Regions from separate parts of the Janibacter terrae genome, predicted to be linked through region 2. Evidence: riboswitches for the same ligand, from Rfam matches in the RefSeq annotation. Region 2 holds a riboswitch; each other region holds the start of a gene.
What was found. Region 2 has a riboswitch for S-adenosylmethionine ahead of V3C34_RS13330 (aminotransferase class V-fold PLP-dependent enzyme). Riboswitches for the same ligand answer to the same signal wherever they lie in the genome.

Region 1: another riboswitch for S-adenosylmethionine. It lies ahead of V3C34_RS08515 (bifunctional o-acetylhomoserine/o-acetylserine sulfhydrylase); the one in region 2 lies ahead of V3C34_RS13330 (aminotransferase class V-fold PLP-dependent enzyme).
Region 3: another riboswitch for S-adenosylmethionine. It lies ahead of metX (homoserine O-acetyltransferase MetX); the one in region 2 lies ahead of V3C34_RS13330 (aminotransferase class V-fold PLP-dependent enzyme).
Region 4: another riboswitch for S-adenosylmethionine. It lies ahead of V3C34_RS01305 (OsmC family protein); the one in region 2 lies ahead of V3C34_RS13330 (aminotransferase class V-fold PLP-dependent enzyme).

The regions. Positions count from the first base shown of each region.
Region 1 is NZ_CP144167.1:1,725,650-1,732,915, reverse strand. It holds gene hrpA (ATP-dependent RNA helicase HrpA) at 1-1,680, opposite strand, end outside; gene V3C34_RS08535 (sterol carrier protein domain-containing protein) at 1,703-2,035, opposite strand; gene V3C34_RS08530 (hypothetical protein) at 2,050-2,817, opposite strand; gene V3C34_RS08525 (hypothetical protein) at 2,827-4,074, opposite strand; gene V3C34_RS08520 (hypothetical protein) at 4,074-4,379, opposite strand; gene V3C34_RS08515 (bifunctional o-acetylhomoserine/o-acetylserine sulfhydrylase) at 4,446-5,765, opposite strand; SAM riboswitch class IV at 5,782-5,895, opposite strand; gene V3C34_RS08510 (hypothetical protein) at 5,929-6,330, opposite strand; gene V3C34_RS08505 (hypothetical protein) at 6,317-6,685, opposite strand; gene V3C34_RS08500 (carboxyl transferase domain-containing protein) at 6,728-7,266, shown strand, end outside.
Region 2 is NZ_CP144167.1:2,693,572-2,700,837, reverse strand. It holds gene V3C34_RS13335 (ribonuclease J) at 1-266, shown strand, start outside; gene V3C34_RS13330 (aminotransferase class V-fold PLP-dependent enzyme) at 414-1,631, opposite strand; SAM riboswitch class IV at 1,675-1,790, opposite strand; gene V3C34_RS13325 (A24 family peptidase) at 1,864-2,508, opposite strand; gene V3C34_RS13320 (DNA translocase FtsK) at 2,620-5,436, shown strand; gene V3C34_RS13315 (ion channel) at 5,504-6,208, shown strand; gene rimO (30S ribosomal protein S12 methylthiotransferase RimO) at 6,250-7,266, shown strand, end outside.
Region 3 is NZ_CP144167.1:1,736,749-1,744,014, reverse strand. It holds gene V3C34_RS08585 (RNA polymerase sigma factor) at 1-167, opposite strand, end outside; gene V3C34_RS08580 (universal stress protein) at 362-760, opposite strand; gene metX (homoserine O-acetyltransferase MetX) at 834-1,982, opposite strand; SAM riboswitch class IV at 1,998-2,108, opposite strand; gene V3C34_RS08570 (DUF4192 domain-containing protein) at 2,166-3,272, opposite strand; gene V3C34_RS08565 (YkvA family protein) at 3,363-3,782, opposite strand; gene V3C34_RS08560 (alanine/glycine:cation symporter family protein) at 3,877-5,415, opposite strand; gene V3C34_RS08555 (hypothetical protein) at 5,496-6,215, opposite strand; gene V3C34_RS08550 (DNA polymerase) at 6,292-7,266, shown strand, end outside.
Region 4 is NZ_CP144167.1:253,016-260,281, forward strand. It holds gene V3C34_RS01285 (permease) at 1-932, opposite strand, end outside; tRNA gene V3C34_RS01290 (tRNA-Sec) at 997-1,092, shown strand; gene selA (L-seryl-tRNA(Sec) selenium transferase) at 1,117-2,445, shown strand; gene V3C34_RS01300 (SelB C-terminal domain-containing protein) at 2,442-4,283, shown strand; gene V3C34_RS01305 (OsmC family protein) at 4,291-4,755, opposite strand; SAM riboswitch class IV at 4,786-4,900, opposite strand; gene V3C34_RS01310 (YczE/YyaS/YitT family protein) at 4,946-5,614, opposite strand; gene ppk2 (polyphosphate kinase 2) at 5,640-6,533, opposite strand; gene ybaK (Cys-tRNA(Pro) deacylase) at 6,598-7,104, shown strand; gene V3C34_RS01325 (DUF952 domain-containing protein) at 7,105-7,266, opposite strand, start outside.

The sequences.
Region 1 (7,266 bases), 970 kb from region 2:
CCGGATCCGCAGGAAGTGCAGGTACTCGCGCTTGCACATCCGGCGGAAGGCGCTGCCGGACAAGGACTTCTGCTGCTCCTTGAGGTAGACCCACAGGTTCCACCAGCTGGCGAAGTCCGAGCCCTCCCTGCGGAACCGCGCGTGCTGCTGGTCCGCCTGCGCGCGCTGCTCCGTCGGCCGCTCGCGCGGGTCCTGGATCGACATCGCGGCGACGATGACGAGGACCTCGGTCGTGCAGCCGAGCCGGTCGGCCTCGATGAGCATGCGGCCGAGCCTCGGGTCGACGGGCAGCCGGGCGAGGGTCCTGCCCTCGGGGGTGAGGCGACGACCACCGCCGCGTCGTCCCCCCTTCGCCTGCTGGGCCTCGCGCGCGGCCGCGGTCTCCGTGTCGAAGGCCTGCAGCTCCTGCAGCAGCCGGACGCCGTCGGTGATCTGGCGGGAGTCCGGCGGCTCGATGAAGGGGAAGCGCGCGACGTCGCCGAGGCCGAGCGAGGTCATCTGGAGGATGACGCTGGCGAGGTTGGTCCGCAGGATCTCGGGGTCGGTGAACTCGGGCCGCGACTCGAAGTCCTCCTCCGAGTACAGGCGGATGCACACGCCCTCGGCGACGCGACCGCAGCGGCCGGCGCGCTGGTTGGCCGAGGCCTGCGAGACGCGCTCGATGGGCAGGCGCTGCACCTTGGTCCGCTGGCTGTAGCGGGAGATGCGCGCGGTGCCGGTGTCGATGACGTAGCGGATGCCGGGGACGGTCAGCGAGGTCTCGGCGACGTTGGTGGACAGCACGACCCGGCGGCCGCGGTGCGGTGCGAAGACGCGGTGCTGCTCGGCCGCGGACAGGCGCGCGTAGAGCGGGATGACCTCGGTGTCCGGGAGGTCCATCGACGTCAGCGCGTCCTGCGCGTCGCGGATCTCGCGCTCACCGGAGAGGAAGACCAGGACGTCCCGGACATCGGGCGCCGTGCTCGTCGACTCGGTCCACAGCTCCTCGACCGCGCGGCAGATGCCGGTGACCTGGTCCCCGTCCCCGTCGTCTGCCTCGTCGTCGCCCAGCGGGCGGTAGCGGACCTCGACGGGGTAGGTGCGGCCGGAGACCTCGATGATCGGGGCGGGCTCGCCCGCGGCGTCACCGAAGTGCTGGGCGAAGCGCTCCGGGTCGATCGTCGCGGAGGTGATGATGACCTTGAGGTCGGGACGCCGGGGCAGCAGCTGCTTGAGGTAGCCGAGGATGAAGTCGATGTTGAGCGAACGCTCGTGGGCCTCGTCGATGATGATCGTGTCGTAGCGGCGCAGGTCCCGGTCGCGCTGCATCTCGTTGAGCAGGATGCCGTCGGTCATGACCTTGACCGCGGTCTGGTCGCTGCTGTGGTCGGCGAAGCGCACCTGGTAGCCGACGAGCCCGCCGAGCTCGACCTGCATCTCCTCGGCGATCCGCTCGGCGACGGAGCGCGCGGCGATCCGCCGGGGCTGGGTGTGCCCGATCTGCCCGGTCGTGCCGCGCCCGATCTCCAGGGCGATCTTGGGCAGCTGGGTCGTCTTGCCGGAGCCGGTCTCCCCCGCGACGATGACGACCTGGTGCTCGCGCATCGCCTCGGCGATGTCGTCCTTGCGGGCGACGACCGGCAGGTCCTCGTTGTAGTGCAGCTCCTCCGCGGGGACGGCGTCGCGAAGGGTGGTGGGCATGGGGTTCAGGATATCCGCGCCCTCAGAAGTCGATCGTCGTGGTCGGCCCGACCGGCGTGCGCAGCGCGGCGTCGAGCTCGGCCACCGCGCCGGGACGCTGCTGCGTGACGTAGCCGGCCGCGTGTCGTGCGCCGAGCGTCTGGCCGCCGAGCCAGACGGCCCCGAGGTCGCCGATGCCCAGGGTGACCTCGGCCGGCTCGTCGGTCCGGGTGAGTGCGCCGACGCCGTCGCGGGCGGTCCAGCGCCAGGTGCCGGCCGTGTCCTCGAGGACGTCGTCGTGCACCAGCACGACGACGTCGAGGTCCGCGGCGTGACCACGCTCGGCGACCGCGGTCGGCAGGTCGACGAGGCGCAACCACAGGCTGTCGCTCAGACCACCGCCACCGATGGAGCGGTGCGAGGGCAGCCACAGCGCCAGGGCGTCGTCGGGGTGACCCAGTACTCCGTGCTGCCCATGAGGTCGATCGTCGTCAGCCGCTCGGCGAGCGCCAGCCGCGCACCGGGGTCGACGGAGATGAGGAAGAAGACCCCGACCTCGCCCCGCGGCTGCCCGTCGGACCACGTGGGGCTGCGGTGGAAGTACGCGCACCCGACGTCGCGGCCCTCGCGGGTCGCCCACAGCAGCCGGGCCGGCTCCCGGTCGCCGCGGCTCTCCGGGACGTCGCGCAGGATCCGCTCGCAGTCCTCGAGGCTGCGCACGACCTGCCCCGGCGCCTGCTCGCCGCACGCCCTGGCGAGGGCGTGCCAGCGGGCGCCCTGCTCGGCGCTCGCGGTGGTCGTGCGGGTCGCCGTCGCGTCCGCCTGCGTGCGCACGGCAGCGGGCGCGGTGAAGGTCGTGCCGGCCGCGAAGCGCGAGCGCAGCGCCGAGCTCGCGACGCCGTACCCGAAGCGGCCGTAGATCGTCTCCTGCGTCAGGCCCTCGGCAGGACGAAGGGAGGCGCCCCCCTTCGCCGGGACCGAGAGCTCGACGTCCCAGGACCCGGCGATGCCGACGACCTCCCCGTCGCGGGTGGCGACGAAGCCGGCCCGTCGAGGACGAGCGCAGCGGCTGCGTCGTCGTCGGGGTCGATCCGGGTGACGTGGATGTCGGAGGCCATGCCGCCACGCTCGCACCCCGGCGAAGGGGGTGCAACGCACTTTTCTCGGCTACGGCACCGGTGAGGTGATCGGTCGCGACGTGATGCCCTCCACGCGGGACTCTCGCCGCCGGCGCTCGGTCTCCTGCCGTCGCTCCTCGGCCTCCTCCCGCGCCCGGCGCTCGCGCCGGGCCTCGTCGGACTCGGTCGCGGCGCCGACCTTGTCCGCGGCCGACTGGACCGAGCTCACCTGCGCCGTGGTCTTGTTGGTGACCTTGACCGAGTACTTGAGCGCATACCCGCTCCTTCGCACGCGCCCGGCGCCGGCCACGGCCGACCAGTCGGTGACCATGTCGTCCACGAGCCGGATGCCGGTCTTGTCGGCGAGGGTGTCCGTCACCTTGTGCTTCGCCCGGACCTTGCCCGTGGCGACCTGGTGCTGCGCCCAGATCCTCGTGTTGGTCGCGAGCCGTCGATGGGCGATGGGGTTGGTCGACCTGTCGGCGGCCCTGATGCCCTTGAGCTCGTCGGCCCGGCGGCTGGCCCGGGTCGCGTCCCTGGCCTCGATGCGCCGACTGCCGGGCACGAGGATGTCGGCCGCCGTGAGCACCGTCGTCAGGCCGACGTCCCGGTAGCTGCCCTCCCCGTACACGGCGCGGCGCCCCAGCCTGCCCAGCGGGTCGGCTGCCGTGACGACGGCCGCAGGCTTGCCCCAGGGCGTGAGGTCGACGACGTCGTTGTTGAACAGGCGGCTCCGGCCCGTCCGGCTCGCCATCTCGAAACCGTTGTACCCCTTCTCGTCGGAGAGCTCGGACCCCACCGCGGCCAGGCTCGTCGCCATGGTCCGCTCGTCGGCGCTCGCCTCCTCCGCCTCGCGCTCGAAGCCCCTCTTGTTCATCTCCCGCGAGTTGGCGGCGGCCCGGTACTCCCGCTCGACGATGGCGTACTCGGGGTCCTGCGGGGTCAGCGTCGCGAGCTTCGCCTTGCGCTCCTCCGAGATGCGGACGTTCTCCTCGTACCGTCCACGGAGTCGCTCGAGGGTGGCCTGGCTCTCCTCGAGCCGGTCCGCGTAGGGACGGATGATCCGCTCGGTGTCCGCGAGGCGGTTGGCGATCGCGAAGAGGTCATCCGGGGTGCTGCCCACCTCGTCCTCGAAGATCGTCCCCGCGCACGAGTCCCACACCCCCTTCGTCGAGACCATGCGCAGCATCTCGGCCACGGTGTGGATGTTGGCGGCGACCGTCCGCAGCTCGTCCGCCTCGGCCCGGATCGTGCTGGGGTCGCCCTCCTCGATGGTCCCGGGGTCGTGGAGCGCCATCAGAGGATCCCTTGGTTGCGCCGGTCGACGAGGTCCTCGGTGAGCACGTACCAGGACCCCGCGTCCCGGGCCAGCCGCGCCAGCTCGCGCAGCTGCTTGCCCACCCTGATCCGCTCCCGCTCGAAGTCCCCGATCGCCGCCTCGTACGCGTCGGTGCCGTACCAGCTCGGGAACCCGAAGGTCTCGACGGCCTCGTTGTTGGCCTTGGCCGCCTTCTCCTCGAGGAAGTCGGCGATGGCCTTGAGCTGGCGACCGAGGCCCTCGATGCCCTCGCTGTCGATGGAGATGCGTTCCTGTCCGCCCATGCACCCACGCTAGGGAAGAACGCCGAGGGGCCCGTGGAGTTCTCCACAGGCCCCTCGGGGTGGTCGTCAGGCCTTCGCGGCGGCGAAGCCCTGCTCGAGGTCGGCGACGATGTCCTCGATCGCCTCGAGGCCCACTGCGAGGCGCACGAGGCCGGGGGTGACGCCAGCGGCGAGCCGGTCCTCGTCGGGGCCCTGCGAGTGGGTCGTCGACGCGGGGTGGATGACGAGCGAGCGCACGTCACCGATGTTGGCCAGGTGGCTGTGCAGGCTCAGGCCCTCGACGAACTTCTTGCCCGCCTCGAGGCCGCCGGAGATCTCGAAGGAGATGACGGCGCCGGCACCCTGGGGCGTGTACCGCTGCGCGAGCTCGTGGCTGGGGCTGCTCGGCAGCGAGGCCCACGTGACCTTGTCGACCTGCGCGTGCTGACCGAGGAACTCGGCGACCTTGGCCGTGTTGGCCAGGTGCCGCTCCATGCGCAGGCTGAGCGTCTCGATGCCCTGCCCGATGAGGAAGGCGTTGAAGGGGGAGATCGCCGGGCCGATGTCGCGCAGCAGCTGCACCCGGGCCTTGAGGATGAAGGAGAGGTTGGCACCCATGGCACCGTCCACGCCGAGGTCCGGGCCGAAGCGCAGCCCGTGGTAGCTCGGGTCGGGCTGGTTGTAGTTGGGGAACTTCTCCGGGTCCGCCGCGTAGTCGAACCGGCCGGCGTCGACGATCACGCCGGCGATCGCGGTGCCGTGGCCGCCGAGGTACTTCGTCGCGGAGTGCACGACGACGTCCGCACCGTGCTCGATCGGACGGAGCACGTAGGGCGTCGCGATCGTGTTGTCCACGACGAGCGGCACGCCGGCCGCGTGCGCGACCTCGGAGATGCCGGCGATGTCCAGGACGATGTCCTTGGGGTTGCCGATGGTCTCGCCGAAGAAGGCCTTGGTGTTGGGCTTGACCGCCGCGCGCCACTGCTCGAGGTCGCTCGGGTCATCGACGAAGCTCACCTCGATGCCGAACTTCGGCAGGGTAAACTTCAGCAGGTTGATCGTGCCGCCGTAGAGGGCGGTGCTGGCGACGATGTGGTCACCGGCCTCGGCGAGGTTGACCAGGGCCAGGTGCGTCGCGGACATGCCGGAGGCGGTGAGGAGCGCGCCCACGCCGCCCTCGAGGGCCGCGATCTTCTGCTCCACCGCGTCCTGCGTGGGGTTCATGATCCGCGTGTAGATGTTGCCGAGCTCCTTGAGCGCGAACAGGTTCGCCGCGTGCTCGGTGTCCTTGAACTGGTAGGAGGTCGTCAGGTGGATCGGCAGTGCCCGCGAACCCGTGGTCGGGTCGGGCGCCTGGCCGGCGTGGATCTGCTTCGTCTCGAAGTTCCACGTGGACGGGTCGCTCATGAGTTTTGCTCCTGATCGTGCGCGCTTGACCGTGGCGGTCGCCACGGACCAGGTCGTCTCCCGGGGCACCCCACCGCGGATGGAGGGTTGCCGGCCAGCGAGCCGGGGCCTGGCGCTGGCACTCAAGACCTACCCGGAGACTAGGAGGGTGACCAGCATCTGGTCAGGCCCGTCTCACGCGGTGGACCCACCACAGGCCGACGAAGGGGAGGACGAGCGGCAGGAACCCGTACCCGGACCCGAAGTGCGACCAGACGGTCTTGTCCGGGAAGAGGTCCGGCAGGACGTACGACAGCGTGCCCACGGTGAGCACGCCGACGGCCTCGACGAGGATCGCCCCGGTCGCGACCCGCGCGCCGGTGGTTCCCCCCTTCGCCAGGGCCACGGTCGCGACGACGTAGACCACGGCCGCGAGCGCCGAGAGCGCGTACGCCAGCGGCGCCCGGTCGAGGTACTGGGTGACCTGCAGGACCGAGCGGCCGGTCGCGGCGAGCGCGAGCACGGCGTAGACGGCGACGACGACCCGACCCGGCCCGGTGCCCGTGCGCAGCTCAGGCGGAGCCATGGGTCTGCCAGATCTGCAGGATGCGGTAGGTCATGACACCGACGGTGAAGGCACCGGCGAGGACGACCCCCATGGCCCACCGGGTCTTCTCCTTCAGGGCGATGAAGACGACGATCGGGGGCAGGATCGGCAGGGTGAGGGCGTAGGCGAGCATCGTCGCCCCCTCCCCCTCCCCCTCGACCTGCCCCATCGCGATCGCGGACCCGACGACGAGAGCGAGCAGGAGCAGCTCGACGACGGCGGTCGTGAGCAGCATGAGGTCGTCGACGAGCCGGTCGATGATCAGGTAGGCCAGGGCCAGGACGCCGAGCACGCCGACCGCGACGAGCACGAGAGTGGTCAGCGGCACAAGCACGGCGGCAAGCGTACGCGGCCCCGCTGCTGGCACGATCACGGCATGAGCGCGCCACGCCCCGGAGCCCACGACCTGCTCGCCGCCGTCGTCGATGCCGGCAGCTTCGTCTCCTGGGACGAGCCGATCGACCGCTCCGGCCTGAGCGACGGCTACCTCGCGACCCTGGAGGCGGCAGCCGCGCGGTCCGGCACCGACGAGTCGGTGGTCACCGGCCGGGCGAGCATCCGCGGGCACGAGGTCGCGCTCGTCGTCGGCGAGTTCCGCTTCCTCGGCGGCTCGATCGGGCGCGCGGCCGCCGGACGCATCGTCGCGGCGGTGCGCCGGGCGACGACCGAGCGCCTCCCCCTCGTCGCGGCGACGGCGAGCGGAGGCACCCGGATGCAGGAGGGCACGCCCGCCTTCATGACGATGGTCGACATCTCCGCGGCCGTCGTCGCGCACAAGGCCGCCGGCCTGCCCTACCTCGTCTACCTGCGGCACCCGACGACCGGCGGGGTCTTCGCGTCGTGGGGCTCGCTCGGCCACATGACCATCGCCGAGCCGGGCGCGCTCATCGGCTTCCTCGGCCCGGTCGTCTACGA
Region 2 (7,266 bases):
GGTTCATCTCGGTCATGGTCGTCGTCGACTCCTCGACCGGCAAGGTCATCGCCGGCCCCGAGATCACCGCCCGCGGCTTCGCCGAGGACGACGAGATCTTCACCCAGGTCAAGCCCAAGATCATCGCCGCGCTCGACGAGGCGACCAGGAAGGGCACGACCGACACCCACCAGCTGCAGCAGGTCGTGCGCCGCGCCGTCGGTGGCTGGGTCGGCGGCAAGATCCGTCGCCGCCCGATGATCATCCCGGTGGTCGTGGCGGCCTAGGAGACGGTGCCCCGGGCGTCCCAGGATTCTCGGGTGACCCGATAAACCTCGCCTTCGCAAGAGTTTGAGACTCTTGCGAAGGCGAGGTTTCTCTTGCTGAGCGAAGGGGGACTGCCGGGTCCCCCCTTCGACCTCACCCGAGGAGGGTCAGAGGGCGCGAAGGGCGCCGAGGAGCCGGTCGATGTGCGCCGGGGTGGTGCCGAGGCCCGCGCTGATCCGCACCGCGGTGTCCTGCTCGTGCTCGGAGAGCAGGTCGTCGACGAGCAGGTGCGCGCAGAACTTGCCGTCGCGCACACCGATGCCGTGGTCGTCGCCGAGGATGCGCGCGACCTCGCTGCTGTCGTGGCCGTCGACCGTGATCGCCGCGACGGGGGCGCCCTCTCCACCGCCGAAGAGCGTGTGGACGCGCACACCCTCGATCCCGGCCAGACCGCTCAGCAGTCGGATGCGCAGGGCCTGCTCGTGGTCGATGATCGCCCGCTCGCGCTCGGCGATGATCTCGCAGGCCCTCGCCAGGGCGATCGCGCCGAGGACGTTGGGGGAGCCGGCCTCGTGCCGGGCCGGACCGCAGGTCCACTCTGTCGTGTCGAGACCGACGCGGGCGGTGGCGCCGCCACCGGCGAGGTAGGGGTCGGCGGCGTCGAGCCAGTCGCTGCGGCCGACGAGCACCCCGGCGCCGAAGGGGGCGTAGATCTTGTGGCCGGAGAAGGCGACCCAGTCGATCCCGAGGGCAGCGATGTCGACCCGACGGTGCGGCGCGACCTGGGCGGCGTCGAGGGCGAAGCGGGCGTCGTGCTCGCGGGCGACCGCGGCCAGGCGCTCGATCGGCCAGTGCTCGCCCGTGACGTTGGACGCGCCCGTGGCGACGACGAGGCGGTGCTCTGCGGGGTGGTTGCGCAGGGCCTGCTCGAGGAGCTCGACGGCCTCGTCGCGGCTGTGCGGCACGGGCAGCCGCAGCGTGTCGCCCCACGGGAGGAGGGCCGCGTGGTGCTCGGAGGCGAAGACGAAGACCTTCGTGCCCGCCGGCAGCGCCCGGGCCAGCAGGTTGAAGGAGTCGGTCGTGTTGCGGGTGAAGACGACCTGGTCGTCCTCACGCGCCCCGACGAAGTCGGCGACGCTCTCGCGAGCCTGCTCGTAGCGCGAGCTGGTCACCCGGGAGGCGAAGCCGGCACCGCGGTGAACGGACGAGTAGGTCACCGCGGCGGTGGCGACCTCCTGCGCGACGGCCTCGAAGGCCGGGGTCGTCGCCCCGTGGTCGAGGTGCGCGTACTCGACGGTCGAGCCGTCGCGGTCGCGGTAGGTCAGGCCCTCCGAGACGAGGCGGGGGAGGTCGGTCGAGGTCTGCTGCACGTGGGACACGGTCATTGGGGATGCTCCTGGTCCGTCAGGGACCCGGGTGTCGACCACGAGTCCGCGCTTGCCGGGCGACAATGGCGTCGCCGGCCAGGTCGTCACCCGGAGCACCCCACCGCGGAGGAGGGTTGCCGACCAGCTAGCCGGGGCTTGTCGCTGGTACTCGTGACCTTGCGGATGACCATATCGGACACCGGTGGGTCCGTGTCGAGAGGAGGCGAGGCGCGTCTCGCCACCTGGGACGTCAGCCGAGGGCGACGGCGATGACCGCTCCGGCGACGAGGTAGGGACCGAAGGCGAGGTGCGTCCCCCGGTCGGCCCGGCGCGCGAGCAGCAGTGCGAGAGCGGCGAGTCCACCGATGACGAAGCCCACCCAGACCCCCACGACGAGGTGCGTCCAGCCGAGCCAGGCGAGCGTCGGCGCGATCGAGACCATGAGCTTGGCGTCGCCCATCCCGATCGAGCGGCCGAAGAGGAGGAAGGCGAGCGCGAGCGTCCCGCCCCCGACGAGCAGGGCCGCGAGCCCAGCCCGCTGCAACGCCTCCCACTCGCCGGTCGCGGCGGAGGCGAGGGTGAGCAGCGCGGCCTGCACGGGGACCAGGGGCAGGGTGATCGCGTTGGGCAGGCGGTGGACGTCGGCGTCCACCGCGGCGAGGACGAGGCCGGCGAGGGCCAGCGAGAGCGGTGCCGCGAGCACCGGCCACGGCAGGTCGGAGAGCCCGCGTGCGATCGCCCACCCGACGGAGGGGGCGACCGGCAGGACCCACAGGTGTCGGGGGAGGGGACCCCCTTCGTCCTCCCGCCGGTAGGTCCCGGTGCGCAGCCAGAGGTACCCGACCACGCCGCCGACGAGCGCCAGGAGGGCGACGATGAGGGTGCGTGCGTCCACGGCGGCGACGCTACTCGGCGGGTGCCGGGGCCGCTCCCCGATCTCCACAGGTTGCCGTTGTTGCGCGTGTGACGCGTGTGTCGGGCGGGGCTTTCGCCTAACCTGCGGAACATGGCCACTCGTCCGTCGACCTCCTCGCGCAGCACCAAGGGCGCCTCGTCGCGCCCCAAGGGCAGCACCCGTCCGTCGGGTCGCACGTCCGCTGCGAAGGGGAAGACCGCCGCCCCGCGCAAGAAGGCCGCGTCCGGCGGTGGTCTCCCGCTGCCGCTGGCCGCGGTCCACAGGACGTGGGTGGGCGTCGCCCACGCCACCGGCGCCGGCGTGCGCCGGATCGGCACGAGTGCCGGCGAGATCGAGCCCGAGCACCGGCGCGACGGGTGGGGCTTCCTGGCCCTCGCGCTGGCCCTGGTCGTCGCGGTCCGCGAGTGGTGGGGCCTGTCGGGCGCCTTCGGTGACGTCGTGCACGCGGTCTTCGCGGGCACCTTCGGCCGGGTGGCGTACGCGCTGCCGATCGTCCTGCTGCTCCTCGGGGTCCGCCTGCTGCGCTCGGCCGGCGAGTCCGCGGCCGACGCTCGCCTGGGCTTCGGCACGGCGGGGCTGCTCTTCGCCGTCTCCGGCCTGACGCACATCTCCAAGGACATCCCGCAGCCGCCGGACGGCGCCGGGCCCATGCGGGACGCGGGCGGCATCGTCGGCTTCCTCGCCGCGGACCCCCTGACCACGGCGGTCACGGAGTGGCCGGCCATCGTCCTGCTGGTCCTCCTCGGCCTCTTCAGCCTCCTCCTGCTCACCGGCACCCCCCTGCACGAGGTGCCGCAGCGCCTGGCCTACGTCCGGGCCGCCTTCACCGGGGAGGTCCCCTCGCACGTCACCAGCGCCGACGTCGCGGCGAAGGGGGACGCTCCCCAGGCCGCGGTCGCGCGGGCCCGGCGTCGGCGCACCTTCGACGACGACGAGAACCTGGGCGAGCGCGACGGCGACACCGCCTTCGACCAGGCCGCGGTGGTCCAGCCCGCGGGGAAGGGACGCAAGCGCAAGGGCGCCGCCGCGCCCGTCGACGCGGTCGACGAGCCGGCCGCGGATGCCGCGGCCACCGACGGTCCCCGCCCGGGGGAGAAGCGGCCGACCAAGAACCCGGTCGTCGCGCCGATCAGGAGTGCGGACAAGCCGGCCCTGGAGCCGCCGCCCACGACCCAGCTGCCGCAGCGGGTCGAGCAGCTGGCCCTGGCCGGCGACGTCACCTACACGCTCCCTGACAGCCAGCACCTCAAGCCCGGCGCACCCCACAAGGAGCGCTCGGCGGCCAACGACAAGGTCGTCGAGTCCCTGACGAGCGTCCTCGACGAGTTCGGCATCGACGCGCAGGTCACCGGGTTCCACCGCGGCCCGACCGTCACCCGGTACGTCGTCGAGCTCGGCCCGGGCGTGAAGGTCGAGCGGGTCACCGCGCTGTCGAAGAACATCGCGTACGCGGTCGCCTCGGCCGACGTGCGCATCCTCAGCCCCATCCCGGGCAAGTCCGCCATCGGCATTGAGATCCCCAATGCCGACAAGGAGATGGTCTGCCTCGGCGACGTGCTGCGGTCCGACGTCGCCCGCAACAACGAGCACCCGATGGTCATGGGCGTCGGCAAGGACGTGGAGGGCGGCTACGTCATCGCCAACCTCGCGAAGATGCCGCACCTCCTCGTCGCCGGCGCCACCGGCTCCGGCAAGAGCTCCTTCGTCAACTCGATGATCACCTCGATCCTCATGCGGGCCACGCCCGACGAGGTGCGGATGGTGCTCGTCGACCCCAAGCGCGTGGAGCTGACGGCTTACGAGGGCATCCCGCACCTCATCACGCCGATCATCACCAACGCCAAGAAGGCGGCGGAGGCCCTGCAGTGGGTCGTGCGCGAGATGGACATGCGCTACGACGACCTCGCGACCTTCGGCTACAAGCACCTCGACGACTACAACAAGGCCGTCAGGGCCGGCAAGGTCGAGCCGATCCCCGGCAGCGAGCGGGTCATCCAGCCCTACCCCTACCTGCTGGTCATCGTCGACGAGCTCGCCGACCTGATGATGGTCGCCCCGCGAGACGTCGAGGACTCGATCGTGCGCATCACCCAGCTCGCGCGCGCGGCCGGCATCCACCTCGTGCTCGCGACCCAGCGACCCTCGGTCGACGTCGTCACCGGCCTCATCAAGGCCAACGTCCCCTCACGGATGGCCTTCGCCACCTCGTCGCTCGCCGACTCGCGCGTCGTGCTCGACCAGCCGGGCGCGGAGAAGCTGCTCGGCCAGGGTGACGCGCTCTTCCTGCCGATGGGCAAGTCCAAGCCGATGCGTGTCCAGGGCGCCTGGGTCACCGAGTCGGAGATCGAGGCCGTCGTCAGCCACGTGACCGGTCAGCTCAAGCCGACCTACCGCGAGGACGTCGCCCCCGAGACGCCCAAGAAGCAGATCGACGAGGACATCGGCGACGACCTCGACGTGCTGCTCCAGGCGACCGAGCTCGTCGTCACGAGCCAGTTCGGCTCGACCTCCATGCTCCAGCGCAAGCTGCGCGTCGGCTTCGCCAAGGCCGGTCGCCTCATGGACCTGCTCGAGTCGCGCGGCGTCGTCGGTCCGTCCGAGGGCTCCAAGGCCCGCGACGTGCTCATCACGCCCGAGGACCTGCCGACCACCCTCGCCCTGATGCGCGGCGAGGAGCCGCCGGCGTCCACCGGGGACGAGGGCGACCCCCACGACGACGAGGACGAGGCCGTCGTCGTCACCGAGGCCGAGGCCGCCGCCGGGGACACCGCGGTCATCGACGTGCGCGAGGGATCACCGGCTGCGCCGCACAACCGCTACCCGACGGACCCCATCGGTACCGAGGTCGTCGAGGAGTGGACCGAGGACGACGACGAGGACGCCTGGTCCATCACCGACCGTCACTGACCGGCCGGCGCAGGAGCGGGGGCAGGATCAGCGGGCCGTCGGCGACGGGCGAGTCTAGGGTTGCCGCATGACGAAGGCCTGGTACGAGCTCGACAGCCGACCGACAGGTGCCCGGTACTGGGCCGCGGTGGTGCGCAAGCAGCCATCCGCTGTCCTCGTCGCGATCCAGCTGTTCGCGATCATCCTGCTGCCGTGGGTCGAGTCCGAACCCTGGGGACGCGTGGTCATCACGTCGTTGTCGCTGTTCGCGGTGACCTTCGGCATCTGGGTCGTGCGCTCCACCCCGGCCCTGACGTGGCTCGCGCTGCTGATCGGCTTTCCCGCCTTCGTCCTCGAGGTCTGGTCCGTCCTCGAACCTGCCGACCACGTCGTCGGCTTCACCGCGCACCTGCTCCTGGCGGTCTTCTACTTCTATGTCGCCTACGGCCTCGTCGCGTACATGTTCGCCGACACCTGGGTGACCAAGGACGAGCTGTTCGCCGTCGGTGCGGCCTTCACCGTGCTCCTCTTCGGCTTCGCCTACCTCTTCGTCGCGATCCAGACCCTCGCGCCGGGGTCCTTCATCGGGCATTCGAACGAGCCGCAGCTGACCTTCCTCGAGCTCTTGTACTACTCGGGAGCCAACCTCACGAGCGTCGGGCTGTCCGACATCACCGCCGTGCGGCCCCACGCCCGCGCGGCCACGATCATCGAGCAGCTGAGCGGCGTGCTCTACGTCGCGATGGTCATCTCGCGTCTGGTCGCTCTCACCGTGATGCGGGCTCGCAGCTGACGGTGTCCGTCGCCCCGCACCGACCACCTAGAGTGGGGGGCATGTCCGTCCCCACCCGTAGCGTCGCCCTCGTCACCCTGGGGTGTACCCGTAACGACGTGGACTCCGAGGAGCTCGCCGGGCGCCTGTCGGCGGAGGGCTGGACCCTCGTCGACGACGCGGCCGAGGCCGACGTCGCCGTCGTCAACACGTGCGGGTTCATCGAGCAGGCCAAGAAGGACTCGATCGACGCGATCCTCGAGGCGAACGACCTGCGTGAGCACGGACGCACGCAGAAGGTCGTGGCGGTCGGCTGCCTCGCCGAGCGCTACGGCAAGGAGCTGGCGGACGAGCTGCCCGAGGCCGACGCGGTCCTCGGCTTCGACTCGTATGCCGACATGTCCAGCCACCTGCGAGCGGTCCTCGACGGGCACGCCCCCGAGGCCCATACCCCGGGCGACCGCCGCAGGCTGCTGCCGATCTCCCCGGTCGAGCGGGACGCGAGCGAGCTCTCCGTGCCGGGTCACGGCGCTGGTGACCTCCCGCGCGCCCGTCTCGACGACAAGCCGTGGGCGCCGCTGAAGATCGCCTCTGGCTGCGACCGGCGCTGCGCCTTCTGCGCCATCCCGGCCTTCCGCGGCGCCTTCGTCTCGCGCCGCCCGAGCGACGTCGTGGCCGAAGGGAGGTGGCTCGCCACCCAGGGCGTGCGTGAGCTCTTCCTCGTGAGCGAGAACTCCACGTCCTACGGCAAGGACCTCGGCGACCTCGACCTCCTCGAGCAGGTCCTGCCCGAGCTGACCACGATCGAGGGCATCGAGCGCGTCCGGGTGTCCTACCTGCAGCCCGCCGAGATCCGCCCCGGCCTGCTGCGGGCGATGGCGAGCACCGAGGGTGTGGTGCCGTGGTACGACATCTCCTTCCAGCACGCCTCCGGTCCGCTGCTGCGGCGGATGCGCCGCTTCGGTGACACCGACTCCTTCCTCGGCCTCATCGAGGGCATCCGTGAGCGCCAGCCCGAGGCCGGCATCCGCTCCAACGTCATCGTCGGGTTCCCCGGGGAGACCGAGGAGGACGTCGCC
Region 3 (7,266 bases), 960 kb from region 2:
ACGACCCGCCCCCGGCTGGGGCTGATCTGCGCGTCGCCGAAGGCGGCCTGCAGCTCGTCACTGGTGATGGATCCGGTGGTGTGGCCCTTGCGGACCAGCTCCTGGAGCGATGGGTGCGAGAACTCCTTGGGGAGGGAGCCCTGCGCCCCGTCGGACCGTGGGGACACAGCAGTCACCAACAACCTTTCGTCACGGAAGAATCCGCCGGGACCTCCAAGGGGTGGCGTTCGTCCCTCGGGCTCCGACTCGCCCGGTCGCTGCGCGCTGGGCTCGTCACCATTATAAAACGCGGTGCGCCGAAATGCCGCAGCGGGCGCCCCGAAGGACGCCCGCTGGGTCGGTTGGTGCCGTGCGTGGCGGCTCAGCGCGCCTTGACGGCGAGCACGTCGCACGGCGCGTCGAGCAGCACCCGCTGGGCGTTGGAGCCGAGGATCAGCTTGCCGACCGGCGTGCGCTTGCGCAGGCCGATGATGATCAGGCTGGCGTCGGTCTCCTCGGCGACGACGATGAGGTCCTCGGCCGGCTCCTTGCCACGGACGAGCCCGCGGACCTCACCCTCGACGCCGGCCTCCTCGAGACGGGTCCGGACCTGCTTGAGGTCCTGCTCGTTCTTGCGTGCGGTGTCGCCGCTCATCCCCACACCCCCACGGTCGGAGTGGATGACGACGAGCGGCTCCTTGCGCAGGTGGCACTCCTCGAAGGCCCGCTCGAGAGCGGCCTCGCCCTCCTTGGTGGACACATACCCCACGACGATCGTCATCGATGCTCCTCAACAGATACTGGGTTCCTGAATGACCTGTGCCAGACGCTACACCGGCGGCGCGTGACGTGTCTCACTCACACGCGGCCGTGTCCCCGGCGAGCACGCGGCGGAGCAGCCCAGCGACCTGGTCGACCTCGGTGAGGAACCCGTCGTGGCCCACCCGGGAGGAGATCGTCGTCAGCTGCGCCCGTGGGTGCAGTCGCGCGAGCTCCTCCGAGAGGCGGGGCGGGTAGAGACGGTCGGAGTCCACCGGCGCGAGGACCAGGCGACCGGCGAAGGGGGCGAGCGCCGCCTCGACCCCGCCGCGCCCGCGACCCAGGTCGTGCGAGTTCATCGCCTCGGAGAGCACCGCGTACGAGTTGGCGTCGAAGCGACGCGCGAGCTTGCCGCCGTGGTGGTCGAGGTAGCTCTCCACGGCATAGCGCGGACGACCGCACTCCCCCGCCGGCTCGTCCTGCTCCCGGCGACCGAAGCGCTCGTGCAGCTCGATCTCGCTGCGGTAGGTCACGTGGGCGATGCGGCGGGCGATGCCGAGACCGACCTCAGGACCCTGCGGGTGGTCGTAGTAGTCGCCGTCGGCGAACCAGGGGTCGTTGCGGATCGCGAGGATCTGGGCCTGGCTCCAGCCGATCTGCTCCGCAGTCGCGTAGCCGCTCGTGGCCAGGGCGATGGCGGTACCGACCCGGTCGGGGTGACCGGCCGCCCACTCGAGGGTGCGCATGCCGCCCATCGAGCCGCCGATGACCGTGTGCCAGCGCTCGATGCCCAGCGCGTCGGCGAGCGCCGCCTCTGCCGCGACCTGGTCGCGGATCGTCAGCCGGGGGAAGCGCCCGCCCCACGGCCGGCCGTCCGCCGCGAGCGTCCCGGGACCGGTGCTGCCCTGGCAACCGCCGAGGACGTTGATCGCGACGACGAAGTACTCGTCGCTGTCCAGGGGTGCGCCGGACCCGATCAGGCCCGGCCACCACCCGTCGGTCGGGTGTCCCGGACCGGCCTGGCCCACGACGTGACTGTCGCCGGTGAGGGCGTGCTCGACGAGGACCGCGTTGTCCCGGGCCGGGTCGAGCTCGCCCCAGGTCTCGTAGGCGAGCACCACGTCGGGCAGGCGTTCGCCGGACTCGAGCGTGAGGTCCCCGATGCGCAGGAAGTGCCGGTCCCCCGGCTCGTCGCCGTCGCGCCACAGCGCGGTGTTGCTGGGGGGTGTGGTGGTGACGCTCATCGACGGTGCTCCCGGGGTCTCGCCTTGCCGCACCACTGCGATGCGACCCGGTCATCACCCGGGGCACCCCGTCACGAGGAGGGTTGCCGGCCAGCAAGCCGGGGCTTGACGCTGGCACTCATGACCTGGCGACAACCTTAACCACAGCGGCCCCACGGGATCGAGTCCGGTCCGGTGTCCGGACTAGGCCGCCGGGTGGCGCCCCGCGCGCGCGTCGGGCCCGAGGTCCCAGGGCCGCAGCCCGGCGGACAGCAGGTCGAGCATGAGACCGGCGAGCCGGTAGCCGGGCTCGATCTGCAGCGCGCGCTCGAGGCAGCTGCCGGCGATCGTGCCGTCCCCCATCCACCACGCGATGTGCGCCGTGCAGGTGAGCAGCGGGGGCGTGAGCTCCTCGGGCACGAGCCGCCCGAGCTCGGCGATGCGGGCGCGGACCGCGAGGACGTCCTCCTGGTGGCGACCGACGTCGACGGCAGCATCGGGCACGGACCCGGCGTCCGGGTCCACGAGGGCCCACGGGCAGCGCGCCAGCGCCGTGCGGGCGTGCTCGACGAGGGGGTCGCCGAAGGTGGCGAAGGGCACGGCTCCGGGGCAGAGGCCGCCGAGGAGCGCGTCACGCCAGTCGACGTCTTGCAGCGACGCGGAGAGGACGAGGAGCTCTGCGTCGCTGAGCTCGGCGACCGGGGTCGCGTCGGCGGAGGGGTCGAGCAGCCGCGCCCAGGTCCGGGCCACCTGCTGGTGCGCGAACTCCTCCTCGAGCGGGTTCACGGCGAGCGCGACCCGACGGGCCCTGGCCTCGTCGCGCTCCGGCAGCACGGCGTCGACCAGGTGCGCACGGCTCGGCAGCGGGCAGACCCCTGCCTCGACGAAGGTGGCGACGGCGGGCACGTCCTCGGGTCGGGGCAGCGGGATGCCGAGGCGACGCCTGGCCCGGGGCCCGCCTGCGGGGTAGCAGCGCCCGTCGCGGACCACGAGGTGCTCCTGCACCCGCAGCCCGGCCTCGCGGGCCGCGGCGGTCATCGCCGCGCGGAGGTGGCGGGACTCCCCTTCGTCCTCCTCGAAGGCCATGAGCAGGACTGCGGTGGCCCCCTCCCGCACCGCGATGGCGATGGCGTGCTCCGCGACGGCCCGGCAGGCCGCGGGCTCGGGCACGAGGTCGTGCCGCTGCAGCAGGCCGAGCCGGCGGCCGCGCATCACGGTCAGGCAGAGGGAGGGGCCCGGGTGGTACCCGAGCTGGTACGGGAGGATGACGGCGAGCTCGGCGGCGTCGCGAGGTCGGGCGATGTGGTCCATGCCGACGAATCTGGCGCCTGCAGAGGGTGCCAGCAGCGACCGGGCGGATCCTGTGGGAACCCGGACGTCAGGCAGGTGGTCTGCGGACGGTCAGTCGCGCACGACGTGCGAGCGGACCGTCGGGCCGGGCTCCCACTGCTGCTGCGGGGTCCACTGCTGGCGCCCGGACGCACCTGCGGCCACCGCCTGCTCCCAGGCGATGAAGTCCTCGGTCTCCCGCACCAGGGTCGTGGCGACCCAGCCGATGACCATGACGTCGTCGAGCAGGCCGAGGGCGAGGAGGAGGCCCTCCGGGACCACGTCGATCGGCGAGACGACGTAGCCGACACCGGCGAGCAGGAGCATCAGGCGACTGGACGACAGACCGGTGTACTGCCCCGCGCGGACCGCGCGGATCATCCGGGGGACGGCCCGCAGGCGGGTCCAGAGGCTGGGCCCGCCGGGCCGCGCCGCGCTGCGGACGGCGGAAGCGAGGTGGGTGGCGTTGCGGACGCGGCTGGTCGTGGCCATGTCGGTCTCCTGACGCTCAGGCGTGCCCGGTCCGGGCGCGCTCCGCTGGATCCAACGTAGCGCGCCCGGTCCGGATTCCCTCAGGTGCGCGGGCTCACTCGCGTGCGCCGACCGTCTCCCGGGGGGCGCCCTGGGTGATCTGGCCGTCGGCACGCAGCTCCCAGAACTGCGCACCCTCGATCCCGAGCTCACGCGGGTCGAACTGCGGGTCGATGCCCCGGGCCTTCTGCGCGCGGTAGTCCTTGAGCGCCTTCAGGGCCGGGACCTGGAGCAGCAGGATGCCCAGGATGTTGAGCCAGGCCATCGTGCCGACGCCGATGTCGCCGAGGCCCCACGCGGAGCCGGCCGTCGTCGTCGCCCCGTAGGCGGCCGAGACGAGGATCAACCCCTGCAGCGCCCGGATCATCCCGCGGCGCACGGTGGCGCTGCGGATCTTGCGGGTGAGGTAGGCGAGGTTGACCTCGGCCATGTAGTAGTACGCGACCATCGTCGTGAAGGCGAAGAAGACGAGCGCCAGGGCCACGAAGCTCGAGCCGATACCGGGCGCGAAGCTGTCCAGGCCCGCCTGCACGAAGCCCGGGCCGGGCTCGACGTCGGTCCCGATCGCTCCCTCGTAGAGCGTCGGTCCGGGGTAGCTCTCGCCCCTGAAGACCGAGTACATGTCGGTCGAGATGATGATGAAGGCCGTCGCGGTGCACACGAAGAGGGTGTCGATGTAGACGGCGAAGGCCTGGACGAAGCCCTGCTTCGCCGGGTGCGAGACCTCGGCGGCGGCGGCGTGGTGCGGGCCGGTGCCCTGGCCCGCCTCGTTGGAGTAGATGCCGCGCTGGACGCCCCACTTGACCGCCTGGCCGATGATCGCGCCGTAGACCGCGTGGCCGCCGAAGGCACCCGAGAAGATCTCGCTGAAGACGTGACCGATCTGGTCGGCGTTGACGAAGAAGACGACGAGGGCGAAGAGGATGTAGAGGATCGCCATCGGCGGCACGACGAAGGCGGCGAAGGTCGCGATGCGCTTGACGCCGCCGATGACGATGAAGGCCAGCGCGATGACGATGCCGATGGCCGTCACCCACGTCGGGACGCCCCACGCTGCATCGAGCGCCGAGGACATGCCGTTGGCCTGCACGCCGGGCAGGAAGAAGCTCATGGCGAAGACGGTGACGACGGCGAAGGTGACCGCGTAGACGAGCGAGAGCGTGCGCCACCGGTGGGCGTAGGCCTTCTCGAAGTAGTACGCCGGACCACCCCGGTACTCACCGGTGTCGGGGTCCTTCTCCTTGTAGATCTGGCCGAGGGTGCACTCGATGAAGGAGGTCGCCGCACCGAGGAAGGCGACCGTCCACATCCAGAAGACGGCACCCGGGCCGCCGAAGGCGATGGCGGTGGCGACGCCACCGATGTTGCCCATGCCGACGCGGTTGGCGAGGGACATCATCAGCGACTGGAAGGACGAGGTCCCGTCGACCGAGTCCTCTCCCTCCCGCAGCTGCTTGACCATGTCCGGGATCCCGAGGACCTGGACGAGGCGGGTGCGGATGGTGAAGTACAGGCCGGCCACGAGGCAGAGCCCGACGAGCGGGATCGACCAGATGAAGCCGTTGGCGCCGTCCACGAGTTCGGCGAAGGACATGGGGGCAACTCTCCGTTGAGCGGGTCAGGGGCCCGGCGGACGATACCGCCGGGCCCCCTGCGCGCGCACCTCGAGGTCGGTCAGCCGCGCGGCGGGAACTCCGTGCGCACGTGCTGGGCCAGCTGACGCATCAGCCACACGTCCATGCCGGCGCCGACGCCACCGCCGACGAGGGGGACCATCTTGCCGAAGCGCGAGAAGACGCCCTTGCCGGCCCGCGAGAGGATGCGGAAGCCGACGGCCTTGTTGACGACCATGAGCGCCGGTCCGGGCAGTCGCTGCGCGGCCAGGCCGGCGAGGCGCCCGGTCGGCGCGACCATGCCGGCCTTGGCGAGCAGGTCCTGCGCGTCGGCACCGACCAGGCTGAGCAGGACGGCCGAGCGGATCTCGGGCTGGGTCAGGTCGTAGCCGCGCACCCTGGCCACGGCCGCGGACATGCGGGTGGCGAGGACGTAGAAGCCGAAGATGTTGGCCGGCAGGGCGACCCACATCGTCGCGAACCCGCCGAGGTTGGTGAGGAAGCCGCTGGCGGCAGCCAGCTTGAGCGTGTCGCCGACGATCTCGTCGACGGCCTTGTCGGCGTCGCCGCCGTGCTCGGCCAGGGCCCGGTCGGCGACCGTGGCGGCGGAGTCGAAGGGCCCGCGTCCGTCGATGCCGGTGTCGAGCAGGTTCTCGACGAGCTTGAGGGTCGAGCCGCCCAGCGCGTCCTGGCTCGCGGGGTCGTGCGCCTGCTCGATCGCGGTGCGGGTGTCCTTGACCTTGGTGCGGCCGAGGCCCAGGCGGTCGGAGATGAATCCCATGTGACGTCCTCTCTGCGGGTGCAGCGGTGCTCTGTCCTGGACCGATCCTGTCATGCCGCGGGTAGCCTCACGCCTCGTGGGAGCGGAGCAGCCGGGAGCGCTCGTCGTCGGGGTCGACGGCGTGGGCGCCGTGCTGCCCCCGGACGGCCCGGCGGTGCTCGCGAGGGACCTCCCTTCGCTCCTGGCGGTGCTCTCCCCCGGCACGCGCTGGGTCACGTGGTCGGCCAGGGCGGTCGCCCCGCTCGTCGCCGCCGGTGCCGAGCTGGACCGCACGTGGGACCTCGCCGAGGTCCACCGCCTCGCGCACGGCGGGTGGTCGGCCGGGCCCGAGCGGGTGTGGGCCGCGGCGCACGGGTTGGACCCGCAGGCGGCTCCGAGCGCGCCGACGGGAGACCTCTTCGACCTCCTCGCCGACGAGGTGCCCTCGGAGCAGCTCGTCCTCGACGACGGGTACCTGCGCGCCGACGCGGTCACGGGCGCCTGGCTCACGACGCCGGAGCGCTGCGCGGCCTTCGCCGAGGCGGCCCGGCGGGTCGCCGCGATCCAGCGCGAAGGGATGGGCTCCCGTGGCCCTCGTGCCCTCGCCACCTCGCACGCCGAGTCCGCCGCGGCGGTGCTGTGCGTCGAGCTCGAGCGCGACGGCCTGCCGATCGACCGGGAGACGGCCCGACGGCTCGTGACCGACGCTGCCGGCCCGGAGCCGCAGACCCTCGAGGAGGAGCTCGCCGCCCGCACGAGACGCGACGCGCCGGTCCTCGCGGCCGTCCCGGGCACCGGGTCGGTCGACCTGCGCAACCCGGCCCAGGTCAAGGCGCTGCTCGCCCGCGCAGGGATCGACGTCCCCTCGACCCGCAAGTGGGTCCTCGAGGCACACGCGGCCACCCACCCGGTCGTGCCCGCGCTGCTCGAGTGGCGCAGGCGTGAGCGCATCGCGACGACCTACGGGTGGCGGTGGTTGCGCGAGCACGTCGGTCCGGACGACCGGCTGCGGGGCGCGTGGGCGGCGTGCGACGGCGCGGCCGGGCGGATGACCGCCCAGGCCGGCCTGCAC
Region 4 (7,266 bases), 1.1 Mb from region 2:
GCGATGAGGACGAGCCCCAGCACCCACGGGCTGGCACCGACGGCGGCGAGGGCGAGGAGCACCGGGATCTCGCCACCGGTCGGGATGACGAGGAGGACCACGACGGCAGCGACGGCCACCAGGGCGAACCCCCCGCCGGTCACCCACGCCGCCTCGAAGCTGAAGACGTGCGCGGCCGCGCCCACGAGCGCGACGACGACGAGGTACTCCGGCACGAGGGTGAGCGTGAACCGCACGAGCGAGCGGACGAACCGCCCCAGCGACGGCCCGTCCTCGTCCACGGTCTCCGGTGCGATGTCCGCGGCGGTGGGGTCCACCCTTCGTCCCTGGGCGAGGCGGGCGGCGAGCGCCGCCGCCCCCAGGACCAGCCCGACCCCGACGACGAGCCGGGTCGCGGCCCACTCCCACGGCCCGACGAGCGCGAGGAAGACGAGGACGGCCGGGTTGAGGACCGGGTTGCCGAGCCAGTAGGCGACGACCGACGGGAGCGGCACCCCGCTGCGACGCAGCGAGACCGCCACCGGCGAGGCGCAGCAGGTGCACATCATGCTCGGCAGCGAGGCAGCGCCCGCGATGGCCGCGCCGGAGGTGGAGCCGCGGCCGGCGAGGACCCGGCGCAGGTGCTCCCGGGGCAGGAGCGCGTCGATGGCCGCGGCGACGAGCAGGCCGACGAGCAGCGCCTTCCAGACGGCCAGGCTGTACGCAAGCGTGAAGTCCCAGGCCCCCTGCGACCACGTCGACGCGTCACGCGCGACGTCGACGAGCGCACCCCCGTCCCACGCCCGGCTGCCGACGAGGCCGTCGATCTTCAGCGCGTAGGGCCACCACTTGGCCCAGACGAGACCGACGACGAAGACCAGGGCGGTGTTCGCGACCCCGAGGACCCAGCGGTCGAGGTGTCGCGGCCGGCCGGGAGACGGTGCGGTGCTCACGTCGTCACCGTAGGAGAAGGACGCTCCGGTGTCTCGGGGGACGACCTGTCCTAGGGTGGGCGGCGGAGGCGTCTGGGTTCCTGGTGGTCCCCCCGGTCTTCAACACCGGTGAGGCTGAGCATCTCGGTCTGGCGGGTTCGATTCCCGTCCGCCTCCGCCACACGTCCGACCCGAAGGGAGCACGGTGACCGACCCCCGGCAGGCCATCCCGCGCACCGACACGCTGCTGGCCTCGGCGCCCTTCGTCGCCGCGGCGGAGCGACTCGGGCGGGATGTCGTCCGGGTCGCGATCACCGCCGCCCAGCAGCAGGCGCGCGACGGGAGCATCGGCCCCGACGAGGTCCCCGCCACCGCACTCGCCGGGCTCCCGACCCGGGCCAGCTCGCTCACCGCGGTCCTCAACGCGACCGGCGTCGTGGTGCACACCAACATCGGCCGGGCCCCCTTGTCCCCCCGCGCGATCGAGGCCGTCGTCGACGCCGCCGGCTACGTCGACGTCGAGATGGACCTGGCCACGGGAGCGAGGAGCCGACGCGGCGCCGGGGCACTCGCCGCCCTGCTCGACGCCGTCCCCGACGCGACCGGCGCGCTGGTCGTCAACAACGGCGCGGCCGCGCTCGTGCTCGCCACGACCGCGCTCGCCGCCGGGCGCGAGGTCGTCGTCTCGCGCGGGGAGATGGTCGAGATCGGCGACGGGTTCCGCCTGCCCGACCTCATCGCCTCGACCGGCGCTCGGCTGCGCGAGGTCGGCACGACGAACCGCACCCACCTGAGGGACTACGCCGACGCGATCGGTCCGGGCACCGGGTGCGTGCTCAAGGTGCACCCGAGCAACTTCCGCGTCGACGGGTTCACGGCCGAGGTGGGCCTCGGTGAGCTCCGCGGGCTGCGTCGGCCCGACGGCTCCCCCGTGCCGGTCGTCGCCGACATCGGGTCCGGCCTGCTGCGGCCCGACCCGCTGCTGCCCGACGAGCCGGATGCCACGACGTGGCTGCGCGCGGGCGCCACGATCGTCACCGCCAGCGGCGACAAGCTCCTCGGCGGCCCGCAGGCGGGTCTCGTCCTCGGCGACGCGGAGGTCGTCGAGCGGTTGCGCCGCCACCCGCTTCAGCGCGCCCTGCGCGTCGACAAGCTGACCCTCGCCGCGCTCGAGGCGACTCTGCGCGGATCGGTCCCACCGGTCACCGCCGCGCTGCACGTCACCGCCGACGAGCTGCGGCCGCGGGTCGAGGCCCTCGCCGCCGCCCTCGGCCGTGGGGTCGTGGCGGTCGAGGGCCGCGTCGGCGGCGGCGGGGCGCCCGGCGTGCCCCTGCCCGGCTGGGCCGTCGAGATCCCCGCGGACGCCGTCGAGCGCCTGCGCGTCGGCGAGCCGGTCGTGCTCGCCCGGGTCGAAGGGGGGCGCGGCCTGGTCGACCTGCGCTGCGTCCCGGCCGATCGGGACGGTGACGTCGAAGCGGCACTGCGGGCGGCGCTCGGCGACGACGGGCCCGACCCGGGGACGCCCACCCCATGAGGCGCGTGCTCGCCACCGCCGGGCACGTCGACCACGGCAAGTCGACGCTCGTGCGCGCGCTCACCGGGCGTGACCCCGACCGGCTGCGCGAGGAGCGCGAGCGCGGGCTGACCATCCAGCTCGGTTACGCCTGGACGACCCTGCCGAGCGGGGCCGAGGTCGCCTTCGTCGACGTGCCGGGGCACCAGCGGTTCCTCGGGACGATGCTCTCGGGGCTGGGGCCGGCGCCGGCGGTGGTCTTCGTCGTCGCCGCTGACCAGGGCTGGCAGGCGCAGAGCAGCGAGCACCTCGCCGCCGTGCAGGCGCTCGCCATCACCGACGGCCTGCTCGTCATCACCCGGTGCGACCTGGCCGACGACGAGCAGCGAGCCGGCGTGCTCACCGAGTCGCGGCGACACCTGGCCGAGGCCGGGCTCGACCTCCCTGCCGTCGAGGTCTCGGCGGTCCGGGGCGACGGGATGGACTCCCTTCGCGCGGCGCTCGACGAGCTCGCTGCCCGGCTGCCGGAGCCGGACGCCCGGGCGCCGGTGCGGCTCTGGTCCGACCGCAGCTTCTCCGTCTCCGGCGCGGGGACGGTCGTCACGGGCACCCTCGGCGCGGGCACGGTCCACGTCGGCGACCGGCTGGTGCTGCTCGACCGCGGGTCCGCACGCGAGGTGACGGTGCGTGGCCTGCACAGCCAGGACGAGGCGCACGAAGCCGTCGGCCCGGTCTCCCGGGTCGCAGTCAACCTGCGCCGCGTGGACGAGGTCGGCCGCTCCGTCGCGCTGCTGACGCCCGACGCCTTCGCGCTCGCGTCGGTCGTCGACGTGTCCGCCACCGAGCTGCATTCCCCTAGGGCAATGCAGACGAACGGTCACGGGAGCGCGCATTCCCCTAGGGCAATGCAGATGGTCGAGCAGGGGACGCTGCACGTCGGGTCGGTCGACGTCGAGGTGCACGTGCGCCCCCTCGGGCCGGACCACGCCCGCCTCTCGGCCGCGACCGTCCTCCCGTGGCGCGTGGGCGACCGGGCGATCCTGCGCGACGCGGGGAGTCGTCGCCTGTGGGCCGTCCGCGTCGTGGACGTCGACCCCCTGCCGCTCACCCGCCGCGGTGCCCCAGGGCGAAGGGGGCAGGCCCTCGCCTCTGCAGGCGCGGACCCCGCCGACCTCGCCACCGCTCGGCTGCGCTCGCGCGCAGCCGAGCGGGCGGACGTGCTCGACCGGCTGGGTCTCCCCGCGCCAGCGGGTGCCGTGCGGCACGGTGACTGGTGGGTCGACGCGGGGGCCGTGAGCACGTGGCGCGACCGGCTCGGCGAGGCCGTCCGCCGGCACCATGCCGCCGACCCGCTCAGCGCCGGGCTGCCCGTCGCCGAGGCGGCCAGGTCGCTCGGCCTGCCCGAGCACCTCCCTGCGGTGCTCGGGCAGGCCCTGGTGCCGGGACTGGCCACCGACGCCGGCCTCGCCGTCGCCGACGGCCGCGTCCACGACCCGGAGGCTGGCGGCCTCGGAGCCGCGGAGGCCGGGATCGCGGCTCTCGAGGCACGGCTGGGGGCCACCCCCTTCGTGGCGGCGGAGCGGGGTGAGCTCGCCGAGCTCGGTCTCGGGACCGCGGAGCTCGCGGCCGCCGAGCGCCTCGGACGGATCATGCGTCTGCCCGACGACGTCGTGCTGCTCCCCGACGCGCCGGCGCGGGCGATGCGGGTGCTCGCCGGGCTGGAGCAACCCTTCACCCTCAGCCTCGCGCGACAGGCGCTCGGGACCACCCGGCGCGTCGCCGTGCCCCTGCTCGAGCACCTCGACGCCCGCGGGTGGACCCGGCGGGTGGACGGGAGTCTGCGGCAGGTCGTGCGCTAGGCCGCGCTCAGGCAGCGACCTCGAGGCTCGTCGTCACCGGCACGCCGTGCGTGAGGTTGTCGAGGACGGGGCAGTGCTCGGCGACGGCCTGCTCGAGGCGGCGGTACTCCCCTTCGCTCTCCGGGCCGCTGACCGTGATGGCCAGCTCGATGCCCTGGAAGCCCGGACGCACCGACTCGTCCGTGCCGAGGAACCCGGCGAGGTCCAGGTCGCCGCGCAGGTCGACGTCGATCGTGTCGACCCGGAGGCCGAGCTTGTCGGCCCAGACCTGGTAGCTGATGACGGTGCACGAGGCGAGGGCGGCCAGCAGGTGCTCGACCGGGTTGGCGCCCTTGTCGGTGCCGCCGAGGGCCGGCGGCTCGTCGATCGTGTAGCTGAACTGGCGGCTCGTGATGGCGACCTCGGTCCCCGTGACGAGCGCGCCCCGGGTCGTGACCTCGAGCAGCGTGGTGGGTGCGGTGGTGGCAGTCATGGACGGCTCCGTGGATCAGGGGCTCTCGTGAACCCGCGCTTGGCGCGGCCGGTCGGCCGACGCCCAGGTCGTCACCCGGGGCACCCCACCGAGGGTGGAGGGTTGCCGCCCAGCAAGCCGGGGCTTCGCGCTGGGACTCATGACCTGGCCATAAGATGACACACAGCAATCCATAACGTCCAGTTATGTATCAGGAAGTGGGACCGCGCCTGAGGTCGACCGTGAAGAGCGGCAGGAAGAGCTGGGCCAGCGGCCCGATGGCGAGCGCGTAGAGGAAGGTGCCGACGCCGACCGTGCCGCCGAGCAGCCACCCGACGACGACCACCGTGACCTCGATCCCCGTGCGCACCAACCGGATCGAGTGGCCGGTGAGGCGCGCGATCCCCGTCATCAGGCCGTCGCGCGGACCGGGCCCGAACTGCGAGCCGATGTACATGCCGGTCGCGATGCCGTTGAGCACCACGCCCCCGACGAGGAGCACGATGCGCCAGCCGAGGTCGCCCGGCTCGTCGAGGTGCGCGAGGACGAGGTCGGCGGAGGGGCCGATGAGCAGAGCGTTGCCGATCGTGCCGACGCCGGGCTTCTGCCGCAACGGGATCCACCCGAGCAGCACGAGCAGCGAGACGCCGACGACGATCGTGCCGAAGCTCAGCGGGACGTGGCGCGAGACGCCGACGTGGAGCACGTCCCAGGGGATCTGGCCGAGCGTCGCGCGCAGCACCATCGCCATCGACGCGCCGTAGAGGAAGAGGCCCGCGAGGAGCAACGGCAGACGGACCCCGAGGCGCCCGGCACGCAGCTGCTCGAGGGGGCCGATGTCGGCGAGCTGTCGCCCGCGGGGTGGCGCGTCGTCGGTCACCGGGTCAGCGTAGGGCTCGACGAGATCAGTCGCCCACGGTCTGCTTGCCGCGGGCGACGACCTTGCGGTCGGGCGCGTAGACGATCTGGGTGTCCTTGTCCTCGTAGTCGAACTGGTTGAGGAAGAAGCGCATGGCGTTGATCCGGCCGCGCTTCTTGTCGTTGGACCTGATGACCGTCCAGGGCGCGTGCTTGGTGTCGGTCCGCTCGAACATCGCCTCCTTGGCGGCGGTGTACGCCTCCCACTTGTCGAGGCTCTCGAGGTCCATCGGGGAGAGCTTCCACCGGCGCACCGGGTCGATCTGGCGGATGGCGAAGCGGGTGCGCTGCTCCTGCTGGGTCACGGAGAACCACAGCTTGGTGACGTGGACCCCGGCGTCGATGAGCATCCGCTCGATCTTCGGCGCCTGGTCCATGAAGCCCTCGTACTGCTCGTCGCTGCAGAAGCCCATGACCCGCTCGACGCCGGCGCGGTTGTACCAGGAGCGGTCGAAGAGGACGATCTCGCCGCTCGTCGGCAGGTGCCGCAGGTAGCGCTGGAAGTACCACTCGCCCTCCTCTCGCTCGCTCGGCCTGGTGAGCGCGACGACCCTGGCGCCCCGGGGGTTGAGGTGCTCCGTGAAGCGCTTGATCGTGCCGCCCTTGCCGGCGGCGTCACGGCCCTCGAAGAGGACGACGAACTTGCGGCCGGTGTCCTGCGCCCAGTACTGGAACTTCAGCAGCTCGATCTGCAGCAGGTACTTCTCGACGTCGTAGTCGTTGCGGGTCATGAGCTCGTCGTACGGGTAGTTCTCCCGCCACGTCTCGACGGCCAGGCCGTCCGGTCGGATGAGCATCGGGTCGTCACCCTGGTCGTCGCGGACGGTGTAGCCCTCGTCGATGAGCCGGTCGATGTACTCGCGGAGGTTCTGCTTCTGCATGGGACGTGGGTACCACGTGGACCTGTCGCGCGGGTGTCGGAGCGGGTGGCGGAGACTGGAGTCCATGGCCAGGAGGACGAAGGGGGGCGGCGCCACCCCCGCGACGCGGGCGCTGGCGGCGGCCGGGGTGGCGTACACGGAGCACCCCTACGAGCACGACCCGGCGGCGCCCTCGTACGGCGTGGAGGCCGCCGAGGTGCTCGGGGTCCCACCCGAGCGGGTCCTGAAGACCCTGCTCGCCCAGACCGACCTGCCCCGCGACCACGGACTCGTCGTGGGCATCGTCCCCGTCGCCGGGCAGCTGGATCTCAAGGCCCTGGCCGCGGCGGTCGGCGCGAAGCGGGCGAGCATGGCCGACCCGGCGCTCGCCGAGCGGACCACCGGCTACGTCGTGGGCGGGATCAGCCCGGTCGGTCAGAAGCGCGCCCTCGTCACGGTCCTCGACGCCTCTGCGCTCGGGCACGACACGGTCCTCATCAGCGGCGGGCGACGAGGGCTCGACCTGGAGCTGGCCCCCGCGGCCCTCGTGGAGGTGACGGGCGCGGTCGTCGCGGCGATCGGGCGGGCCTGATCACGGCCGGAGGCGGTCCACCTGGCTGACGCAGCCCACCGGCAGGTCGCCGCCGTAGACGTGCGGGAAGAGCTCGGTGTCGCTGCCGACCGGCGTGCCGGGGACGGCCGGCTCGAGCCGGACGGTGAGGCCCCGGGCGGCGAGGGACTGCGCGTCGAGCGT